DNA from 3 places in the Janthinobacterium sp. 75 genome. Region 3 is predicted to be linked to each of the others. Evidence: predicted binding sites of a transcription regulator. Region 3 holds the regulator's gene; each other region holds the start of a gene.

Region 1 (3,273 bases), 590 kb from region 3:
TTCAAGCACACAGCGCCCGCCTCGGTCGGCATGGCGCTGAAGCGCTAGGCGCCCGAGGCCTGCCTGGCTGCTATGCAGCATGGCGCTGGCGCTGCTGCTGTCGGCCGGCGCCTCGCGCGCCGAGCACCTGCTGCAGCGGCGCGGGCGCACGACGCGCTGGCTGTGGCTGGCGGCCATTGCCGCGTCCGTCATCGTACCCCTGGCATGGCTGCCGGGCGTGCTGGCGGCCATGCCGGCGGAACAGGCGCAGCTGAAACTGGGCTGGTTTGTCTTGTCGGTGGGCATGCTACTGCTGTTGGCGTTGCGCAGCGCCTGGCTGCTGTCGCACCAGCGCCGCTGGGAAAAGACCAGCTTGCTGGGTACACCCGTGTTCCTGAGCGGCGGCATCGGCCCGTGCGTGGCGGGGCTGCTGCGGCCCCGCATCGTGATGCCCGTCTGGCTGCAACTGATTCCACCCCGGCAGCAGGCGCTGCTGCTGGCGCACGCGCAATGCCGGCTGGCCGCGCGCGACCCGCAGCTGCTGGCCTTGGCCTACGCATTGCTCGTGCTCATGCCGTGGAACCTGTCCCTGTGGTGGCAGCTGCACCGGCTGCGCTTTGCCATCGAAGTCGATTGCGACGCACGCATGCTGGCGCACGGCCACGCGCTGCGCGACTATGCCATCGTCCTGCGCCAGCACGGCCAGTATTATTCGGGGCTGACGGGCGCCTCGCCCATCGTACTGAACGCCCCGCGCGCACTGCGCCGGCGCCGCCATCTGATGGCCAGATTTACCCGGAACCAGGCGACGAACTTGCTATAGTAGCGGCAACGCCGCGCAGCCCGCCCGCGCCCCGGTTCCCACCTTAGAAATCAGAGAGATACCATGCTTTACCTGCTTGCCATCGTCATCGTCATCGCCCTGCTGTATTACGTCTTCAGCGGCCGCACACCCGTGAAACCGCTGCACAAGCCGCTCGTCTCGGTGCGCCAGTACGTGCCGGCGATTCCTCCCGGTGCCCCGGCACATCACTGGAACGACGAGGGGCGCTTTGCGTCGGAAGTGGAAAACGAATCGATGTACCAGCCCGCCATCGCCAAACTGGCCGGCGAGCACGGCCCTGGCAACGCGGAAGAAAAATGCCTGGCCCTGCTCGTCTGCGACGATGCCAATCCGTTCCAGGACAAGGCCATCGCCGTCTTCATCGATGGCCTGCTGGTCGGCTACCTGTCGCACAACGATGCCCTGCGCCTGCGTCGCAATCTGGGCCGCCAGGACCTGGCGGGCCAGCTGACCTCGTGCGATGCCGTCATTCGCGGCGGCGGGCTGTGGAATGGCAAGCGCCTGTCGTATGCCGTGTGGCTGGACTTGCAGCCCTACAATTAAGTGAACTCCCGCCACGGCCAGCGTTGTTGCGTCACACAAAGAAGTGCCGACACGATGCTGCCGACGCCGATGCAGACCACTGGAAGGGCAAGGAGTTCACGACCATTATCGCTGGCTGCGCCGCGAGCATATTGATGCATATCAAGTAGGTCGGCATTTTGTCGCGATGGGATTGCAAATGACCATGGTCTGTCTCTTTTTGACCCATATCAAGTCCCGCATAAGAAAAACGCCATCCGGCACGGCAATGCTGGACTTGCCCGTGTTGCCGTTCTAGCCTTGTTGCCATCCTGACTACCGAGTGACAACATGGCTTACAAATCCATCCTGGTCCACGCCGACCTGTCGCGTCATGCGCCGCAGCGCATCGCCATCGCGGCGCGGCTGGCGCACGCGCACCAGGCGCACCTGATCGGCGCGGCCATGACGGGCATGTCGCGCTTTACCCTGGAAAACAACCGCGGCATGCGCGGTGGCGCCGTGGCGGCGCAGATTTCAGCACTGCACGGCCAGGCGGAACGGGCGCTGGACCAGTTTGAGACGCTGGCGCGCCAGGCCGGCGCCGTCTCGCTGGAACGGCGCCTGATCGAAGACGATGAAGATGGCGGCATGGCCGTCAGCGCCCGTTACAGCGACTTGACGGTGCTCAGCCAGCACGACGACAGCGAGGCATTGCCCGGCGCAATGAGCGACCTGGTGCCCTACGTGATGCTCAACGCGGCCCGCCCCGTGCTGATCGTGCCGCGCAGCGGCCAGTTTGCGGAAGTCAACAACACCGTGGTGGTGGCCTGGGATGGCAGCATGGAAGCGACGCGCGCCATCGGCCACGCCCTGCCCCTCTTGCGCGCGGCGCGCCTGGTAGTGCTGGCCCTGCTGCACCCGCCGGCCGGCCATGCGCAGCCGGCCCGCCATCCGGGCGCCGACATCGCCGCCTACCTGAGCCGCCATGGCGTGCCCGTGGAAGTGCGCCCGGCCGTCGCCACGGGCGACATCGGCGCGGCGCTGCTGGCCATGGCCGCCGAAGTGCATGCCAAGCTGCTGGTGATGGGCGGTTACGGCCACGCGCGCTTCCGCGAAATTTTATTGGGCGGCGTGACGGAAACGGTGCTGCGCCAGATGACCTTGCCCGTGCTGATGGCGCACTGACGTAAAAAAGCCGCGCCACCCTGGCGGATGGCGCGGCTTTCAGGAAGTGCTAATGATCAGACCTTGCGTTGTGCTACGGCATCAACAACACAGAGTGCCGTCATATTGACGATGCGGCGCACGGTGGCCGATGGCGTCAGGATGTGCACGGGCTTGGCGCAGCCGAGCAGGATCGGGCCCACGGCGATGCCGTTGCCGGCTGCCGTCTTCACCAGGTTGTAAGCGATGTTGGCCGATTCGATGTTCGGCATGACCAGCAGGTTGGCGTCGTTCTTCAGTGCCGAGTTTGGCATGATTTTTTGACGCAGCTTGCTGTCCAGGGCCGTATCGCCGTGCATTTCGCCGTCGATTTCCAGGTCCGGCGCGCGTTCCTTGATGATGGCCAGCGCGGCGCGCATCTTTTGCGCCGAGGCACTGTCGCTGGAACCGAAGTTCGAATGCGACAGCAGGGCCGCGCGCGGCGACAGGCCAAAACGGGTCATCTCTTCGGCGGCCATGATGGTGATCTCGGCCAGCTGCTCGGCATCCGGGTTTTCGTTGACGTGCGTGTCGACCATCACCAGTTGGCGCTCCGGCATGATCAGTACGTTCATCGCCGCGTAGACATTGCTGCCGGCGCGCTTGCCCAGCACCTGATCGATGTATTTCAGGTGCAGCTGGGTAGTGCCGAAGGTGCCGCAGATCATGCCGTCAGCATCGCCCTTGTGGATCATCATCGAGCCGATCAGGGTGTGGCGGCGACGCATTTCCAGCTTCGCGTA
Region 2 (3,273 bases), 2.9 Mb from region 3:
GCTCGTGCTCCATGGCCGGGTCGATCTGTCCCTCGCCCACCACCAGGTCACTGAAGGTGCCTGGCGTGTCGAAGGAAATAATGGGTTCATCTTTCACGCTCATCTTGTCCTCACGTTCATCGGCCGCCATCGCGACGGATTGAAGCCAATGCATTGAGACAAGAAAAAGTCGAGAAAAGTTCCCAATTCCAGACAAATAAACAGAAGATGGTGCCTTTGGATGGCAACATTGCGCGCTGAAATTTACTGAAGAGTACAAAAAGACAAATGTCACTGCGGTTTTAATATTGCTGAGTTCGCTACTAAAAGAAGCTCTCCGGTATCAACAGCACGTCACCCGGCCGCATCATGACGTTGGCGGAAATATCGCCACTCTTGAGCAGGTCATCCAGGCGCACACCCAGCTGCTGCTGCCTGCCATCGGTCGTGCGGATGATGCTGGCCTTGTTGCCAGCAGCAAAGTCCGTAATGCCGCCCACGGCGATGAGCACATCCATCAGCGACATGCCCAGGCGGTACGGCAGCGCCTGCGGCTTGGCCGCCTCGCCGATGACCCGGATCTGCTCGCCGTACGGGCCGGAGAAATTGGTGACAATGACCGTCACCACCGGTTGCTGGATGAACTTGCCCAAGGCGTGCTCGATGTCGCGCGCCAGCTGGGTCGATGTCTTGCCGCTGGCGGCCAAATCCTCGACCAGCGGCGTCGTGATCTTGCCGTCCGGCCGCACGGCCACCGTTAGCGACACTTCCGGATTGCGCCACACAACGATGTTGACGGAGTCGCCCGGGCCGATCAGGTAATCGTGCATGGGGGCGCTGTCGTCGGCGGGCGCCAGCGGATAGCGTGCGCGGCAGCCCCCCAGCAAGCTCGCGCTACAGGCCAGGACCAGCGTGTGGCAGACAAATGCACGGCGAAACGGATTCATGCGGGGCCTCTTCGAGTCGATGGCGCGTCCATGGCAGTTCCCGCAGAACCAGCCTGGGCCGCGAACTTCCTATGATTATTAAAACCCGGCAAGTGAACCTTGAGGCGTATCAAGAAGCAATCATCTTGGGAAATCTTGCCCGACAGGCGCTCTATACTTTGCTTACTCAACAGGCAAGCATTCCTTGCAAGACGCCGTTGTCCGCGCCGCCCAGCCATCGACCGTGCAGCACCGTCACCTGAAGGAAGCGACATGGAGCAATTGATACAGCAACTGCTTTCCAGCCTGAAGGGCATCTGGAAATACCGCTGGCATGCCGTGCTGGTGGCATGGCTGGTGGCGATCGGCAGCTTCATCAGGGTGATTACGCTACCCGACGACTTCCAGACGTCGGCGCGCGTGTTTGTCGATACGCAAACCATCCTCAAGCCGCTGCTGGCCGGCATGACCAGCGTGCCGAACACGGAGCAGCAGGTGGCCATCATGAGCCGCACCCTGCTCAGCCGCCCGAACGTGGAGCGCGTCATGCGCATGGTCGACCTCGATCTCGATTCGAAGACCGTGCGCGAACATGAAGCCCGGCTCGATGAGCTGATGAGCCGCATCAAGATCACCGGCACCAACGCCTACGATATCTACACCATCAGCTACAGCGGACGCGACCCGAAGCTGGTGCGCGACGTGGTGCAAAGCCTGCTGACCATCTTTGTCGAAGGCAGTTTCCAGGGAAAAAAAGGCGATTCGCAGAAAGCCGTGCAATTCATCGACGAGCAGATCAAGAATTACGAGGACAAGCTGAGCGCGGCGGAAAACCTGATGAAGGAATTCAAGATCCGCAACAATCTGCTGCTGCCGCGCCAAGGCATCGACTATGGCAGCCAGTTGCAGATGTCGTCCGATAGTCTGAACAATGCGAAGCTGGAATTGCTCGAGGCGGAGCAATCGCGCAAGGCCATCCTGAGCCAGATCGAGGGCGACGAGCCCGTGCTCGACCTGGAGCCGAACGCGTCGGCCATCACGAACCCGGAACTCGACGAGCGCATCGCCTCGCTCAACAAGAATCTGGACAGCCTGCGCATGCAATTTACGGAGTTGCACCCCGACATCATCGCCTCGAAGCGCCTCATTGCCCAGCTGGAAGAGCGCAAGGTCGAGGAAAGCAAGCTGAAAGCGGCGTCAGGCGACCCGGGCAAGAACTACAGTCCCATGCTGCAGCAGCTGAAGGTGGCGCTGACGGACGCGGACGCCAAGGTGGCCGCCATCCGCGCCCGCGTGCAGGAATACAAGGCGCGCAATGAGCGCCTGCTGGCGCAAAGCAATGCCGTGCCCGAGGTGGAATCGCAACTGGCGCAACTGAACCGCGACTACATCATCAACAAGGAAAACTATGAAAAGCTGATTGGCCGGCGCGAAGCGGCCAAGCTGTCGGGCGAACTCAGTTCCACCACCGAGATGATGGCCTTCAAGATCATCGATCCGCCCACGGTGCAATATGCGCCCGTCGGCCCGAACCGTCCGCTGCTGTTCAGCGCGGCGCTGGGCGCAGCCCTGGTGGCCGGCATCGCCACGGCCCTCTTGATCAGCCAGGTGCGCCCCACCTTTCTCAGCCCCGCCGAACTGCGCGATGCCACGGGCTTGAACGTGCTGGGCACGGTATCGATGAACTGGACGCCGCTGCAGCAGGTGCGCCGTCGCCGCGCCCGCTATGGATTTACCGCCTGTCTGGGCAGCCTGTTTTTGCTGTACAGCGGGGTCATGACGGCCGCCCTGCTCAAATTCTAGACCACGCCACGGGAGCGACGATGACCAGCAAGGAGTGCATCAGCAAGGACAGCGGCAGACAGGATGGCCTCATCCCGGGCGTGGCGGAAACCCCCATGCCGTACGCAGCGGACGACGCCGATGATGCCGACAGCGCGGACACCCTGGCGGCGGCCAGCAACCCCCAGTACCGCGCCCTGAACCTGGCCAGGCTGGCGGAGCAAGGCATGCTCACGCTGGAAGGCGGGCGCAGTTCGGTGGCCGAAGACTTCCGCATCATCAAGCGCCCGCTGCTGCGCCAGGCGCGCGCCAGCGGCGCCGAGGCCATCCGCCACGGCAACCTGATCGTCGTCACCAGCGCCATGCCAGGCGAAGGCAAAACGTATTGCGCCGTCAACCTGGCCATGAGCATCGCCATGGAAATGGATATCACGGTGCTGCTGGTCGATGCCGACGTGGCGCGCCCGTCCGTGCTGAAAGTGCTGGGCCTGTCGCCCGAGCCGGGGCTGATGGACGTGCTGCTCGACCCGCAGCTGGCCATGGCGGACGTGATCCTGAAAACCAACGTGGCCAACCTGAGCATCCT
Region 3 (3,273 bases):
CTGGCCCTGATCATCATCGCCGTGTGTACTTCGCTGGCCCTGCGCACGCCCCTGAAAATGGACGTGATACGCGACCGCGGTTCGATGGGACGCGAAGTGGAAGACGGCATGATCGAAAACGTTTACCGCTTGCAGATCATGAACACCTCGGAGCAAACCCAGCATTTTAAAATCAGCGCTTCCGGCTTGCAGGGCCTGACCTTGCTGACGCGCGAAGAAGTGACCTTGCAGCCGACGGAAACGCTGGGCTGGCCGATCCGCCTGCGCGTGCCGCACGGCGTGGGCGAGAAGGGTTCGAACAAGATTGCGATCGAATTGCACTCGCTGGACGACCCATCGTTGCATGTGCGTGAAAGCGCGGTATTCATCGTACCGCGCTAATGTAGGAAGGCCAGTCCCCGGATGGGGATTGGCCGATTAAACAGGAGAAATATCATGTCCGACAGTCTCAAGCTGCAAGCCCCCGTTGCCCCGTGGTACAAGCATCGCTGGCCATGGCTGCTGATGATCGGTCCCGGCCTGTCCGTGGTCGTCGGCAGCTTCATGGGCTATATCGCGTTTACGCAGCCTGATGCGCTGGTGGTGGGCGATTACTACAAGCAGGGAAAGGCGATCAACCAGGACTTGCGGCGCGATACTGTCGCCAGCGACCTGGCGATGGATACCAGCCTGTCGTATGACGTGGCGTCAGCGCGCCTCAGTGGTTCCGTGCACAGCTTCGGCAAGGCTTACCAGGGTCCGCTGCAGCTGCATCTGGCGCATGCGACCTTGCCGGAAAAAGATATCAAGCTGCTGGTGCAGCCCGATGCGGCCGGCAACTTCTCGGTAGCGCTGCCGATGCTCGAGCGCAGCCGCTGGCAAGTGCTGGTGGAAAACGACAAACGCGAGTGGCGCCTGTCCGGCATCTGGACCTGGCCGCTGCAGCGCAGCATCGCGCTGCACGCGGATGAAGAGCTGTAAGACTTACTTGCAGACGTCCGTACCGGCCGTAATGGCCTTCAACTTGGCCGGCTGCAAGATCTCGATCTCGCGGTTGGAGACGCGCAGCCAGCCTTCCTTCTTGAATTTCGACAATAAGCGGCTGACGCTTTCGATGGTCAGGCCCAGGTAGTTGCCGATTTCCTCGCGCGACATGCGCAGCTGGAAATTGCTGCCCGAATAGCCGCGCGCCTCATAGCGCGAGGCCAGGTTGACGATGAAGGCGGCAAAGCGCTGCGTCGCCTGCATATTGCCCAGCAACAGCATGACGCTTTGCTCGCGCGTGATTTCCTGGCTCATCATCCGGTGGAAATGGCGCAGCAGGGTAGGCATACTGCCCAGCAATTGTTCCAGGCTGGAAAACGGGATTTCACACACTTCGCTATCCTCCAGCGCCACCGCATTACAGTGGTGGCGGTCGGCGCTGATGGCGTCCATGCCCAGCAGTTCTCCTGCCATCTGGAAGCCCGTCACCTGCTCTTCGCCACCCGGATTGATCTGGTACGTCTTGAAGTGGCCCAGGCGGATCGCGTACAGGTTCTGGAACGAGTCGCCGATGCGGAACAGCGAGGCGCCGCGCACGATCTTGCGGCGGCGGCCGATGATCTGGTCCAGCCTGTCCATGTCGCCCACATCGAGGCCCATCGGCAGGCACAATTGATGCATGCTGCAGGTCGAGCATCGCGCACGCAACGCTTCCACGGTCACTGTGGGCAAGGTGGGAGTGAGAAGCGCTTCAGTCATGTCGATACCTTTTAGAAAATGCAATACCGAGTTTACTGCATACACGGTTGCCGTGTGCCAATTTCACCCCAATTGCGCTGAATAAACGACGTTCTGACTTTAATTATATGGCAACATCGTCAAAAGCCCTTGCAGCGAGGGCAATTTGCGCGGCACCGCTTGCCAAGTTGATGTATTGATAGGAAAATTCCTGACAGCATTATCTGCCGCCTGTGCCGCCCGGTACTGAAAAGGAAATCATGAAGCCTCTCGGCATCAAAGCAAAAGTCGCCTTGGCCACCAGCCTGACCTCGATCGCCATGATTGCACTGGTCACCATGATCCAGTTGCAGCACATGCGCGCTGACTTCACGCGAGTACTGCTGAGCCAGCAATCTGCCCTGATCACCCGCACCGCCGCCGAGCTCGACGACAAGCTGGGCATGCTGCTGCAAATCGTCACCCTGACGGCCAGGCAGCAGCCGCCGGAATTGATCGCCCAACCCGCCAAGCTGCGCGAATACTATGCGCGCCGCTCGATGCTGGTGCTGTTCGACGACGTGCTGGTGCTCGATGCGCAAGGCGCCATCGTGGCCGACATGCCGCTGGTCACGGGCCGCGCGGGCATCAACGTTGCCGAGCGCGAGTATTTCCAGACCGTCCTGCGCACGCGCCAGCCCATGATCACCGAGCCGATGCTGGGCAAATCGAGCGGCATGCCCATCGTGCAGATGGTGGCGCCCGTGCTCACCGCCGATGGCAAGGTAGCCGGTGTGGTGATCGGCGTGCTGCGCCTGTACAAGGACAACCTGCTGGGGCGCCTGCGCTCGGAAAAGATCGGCAAGAGCGGCTATTACTTCATTCTCACGCGCGGCGCCGTGCCGCGCTACGTGCTGCACCCCGATACCAGCCGTTTGCTGCAGCCGCGCCAGCCGAACGCCAACCTGACGACCACCCAGATGCTGAAGGACGATGGCGAAGGCAGCATGGTCAGCACCAACAGCCGCGGCATCACGGCCGTCAACAGCTTCAAGCGCCTGAAATCGGTGAACTGGCTGCTGGCCGCCTCGCTACCCATCGAGGATGCCTTCGAACCGTTTGATGGCGTGCTGTACCGGCTGGTGCTGTGGAGCATCCTCGCTTCGCTGCTGGCCGCTTTTGTTCTGGGCTGGGTTACCGTGCGCCTGCTGTCGCCGCTGGTGCGCCTGCGCGACACCCTGCTGGCCCTGCGCACCAGCGGCAGCCGCTTCACGCCCGTGCCAGTGCAGCAGCGCGACGAGATCGGCGAACTGACGGAGGCGTTCAACGGCCTGATGTGCGAACGCGACCGCCTGCAGCAGGAACTCGAATCGCGCGCGGCGGAACTGGAACTGGAGCGCGACCGGGCCGAGGCGGCCAACCGGGCGAAGAGCGACTTCGTGGCCAACATGAGCCATGAAATCCGCACGCCCCTCAATGCCGTGCTGGGCATGGTCTATTTGCTGGGCAATACCAGGCTCGACACGGAACAGCGCAAGTATCTGACCATGGTGCGCGTGGCGGGCCAGTCGCTGCTGGGCATCCTCAACGACG

What was found. The regulator FNR, encoded in region 3, switches genes on or off when oxygen is low (the NO sensors DNR and NnrR bind a similar motif). The targets are predictions, from matches to a motif close to TTGATNNNNATCAA.
Region 1: a site for FNR is predicted at 1,498-1,511, ahead of C8C89_RS07185 (universal stress protein). Genes of this name have one in related genera too.
Region 2: a site for FNR is predicted at 1,026-1,039, ahead of C8C89_RS17715 (XrtA system polysaccharide chain length determinant). Genes of this name have one in related genera too.

The regions. Positions count from the first base shown of each region.
Region 1 is NZ_SORD01000001.1:1,564,577-1,567,849, reverse strand. It holds gene C8C89_RS07200 (GNAT family N-acetyltransferase) at 1-48, shown strand, start outside; gene C8C89_RS07195 (M56 family metallopeptidase) at 80-802, shown strand; gene C8C89_RS07190 (hypothetical protein) at 866-1,366, shown strand; gene C8C89_RS07185 (universal stress protein) at 1,676-2,512, shown strand; gene C8C89_RS07180 (NADP-dependent malic enzyme) at 2,569-3,273, opposite strand, start outside.
Region 2 is NZ_SORD01000001.1:3,881,512-3,884,784, reverse strand. It holds gene C8C89_RS17725 (long-chain N-acyl amino acid synthase) at 1-103, opposite strand, end outside; gene C8C89_RS17720 (XrtA/PEP-CTERM system exopolysaccharide export protein) at 303-926, opposite strand; gene C8C89_RS17715 (XrtA system polysaccharide chain length determinant) at 1,179-2,708, shown strand; gene C8C89_RS17710 (XrtA-associated tyrosine autokinase) at 2,729-3,273, shown strand, end outside.
Region 3 is NZ_SORD01000001.1:977,392-980,664, reverse strand. It holds gene ccoG (cytochrome c oxidase accessory protein CcoG) at 1-381, shown strand, start outside; gene C8C89_RS04600 (FixH family protein) at 436-960, shown strand; gene fnr (fumarate/nitrate reduction transcriptional regulator Fnr) at 964-1,722, opposite strand; gene C8C89_RS04590 (response regulator) at 1,962-3,273, shown strand, end outside.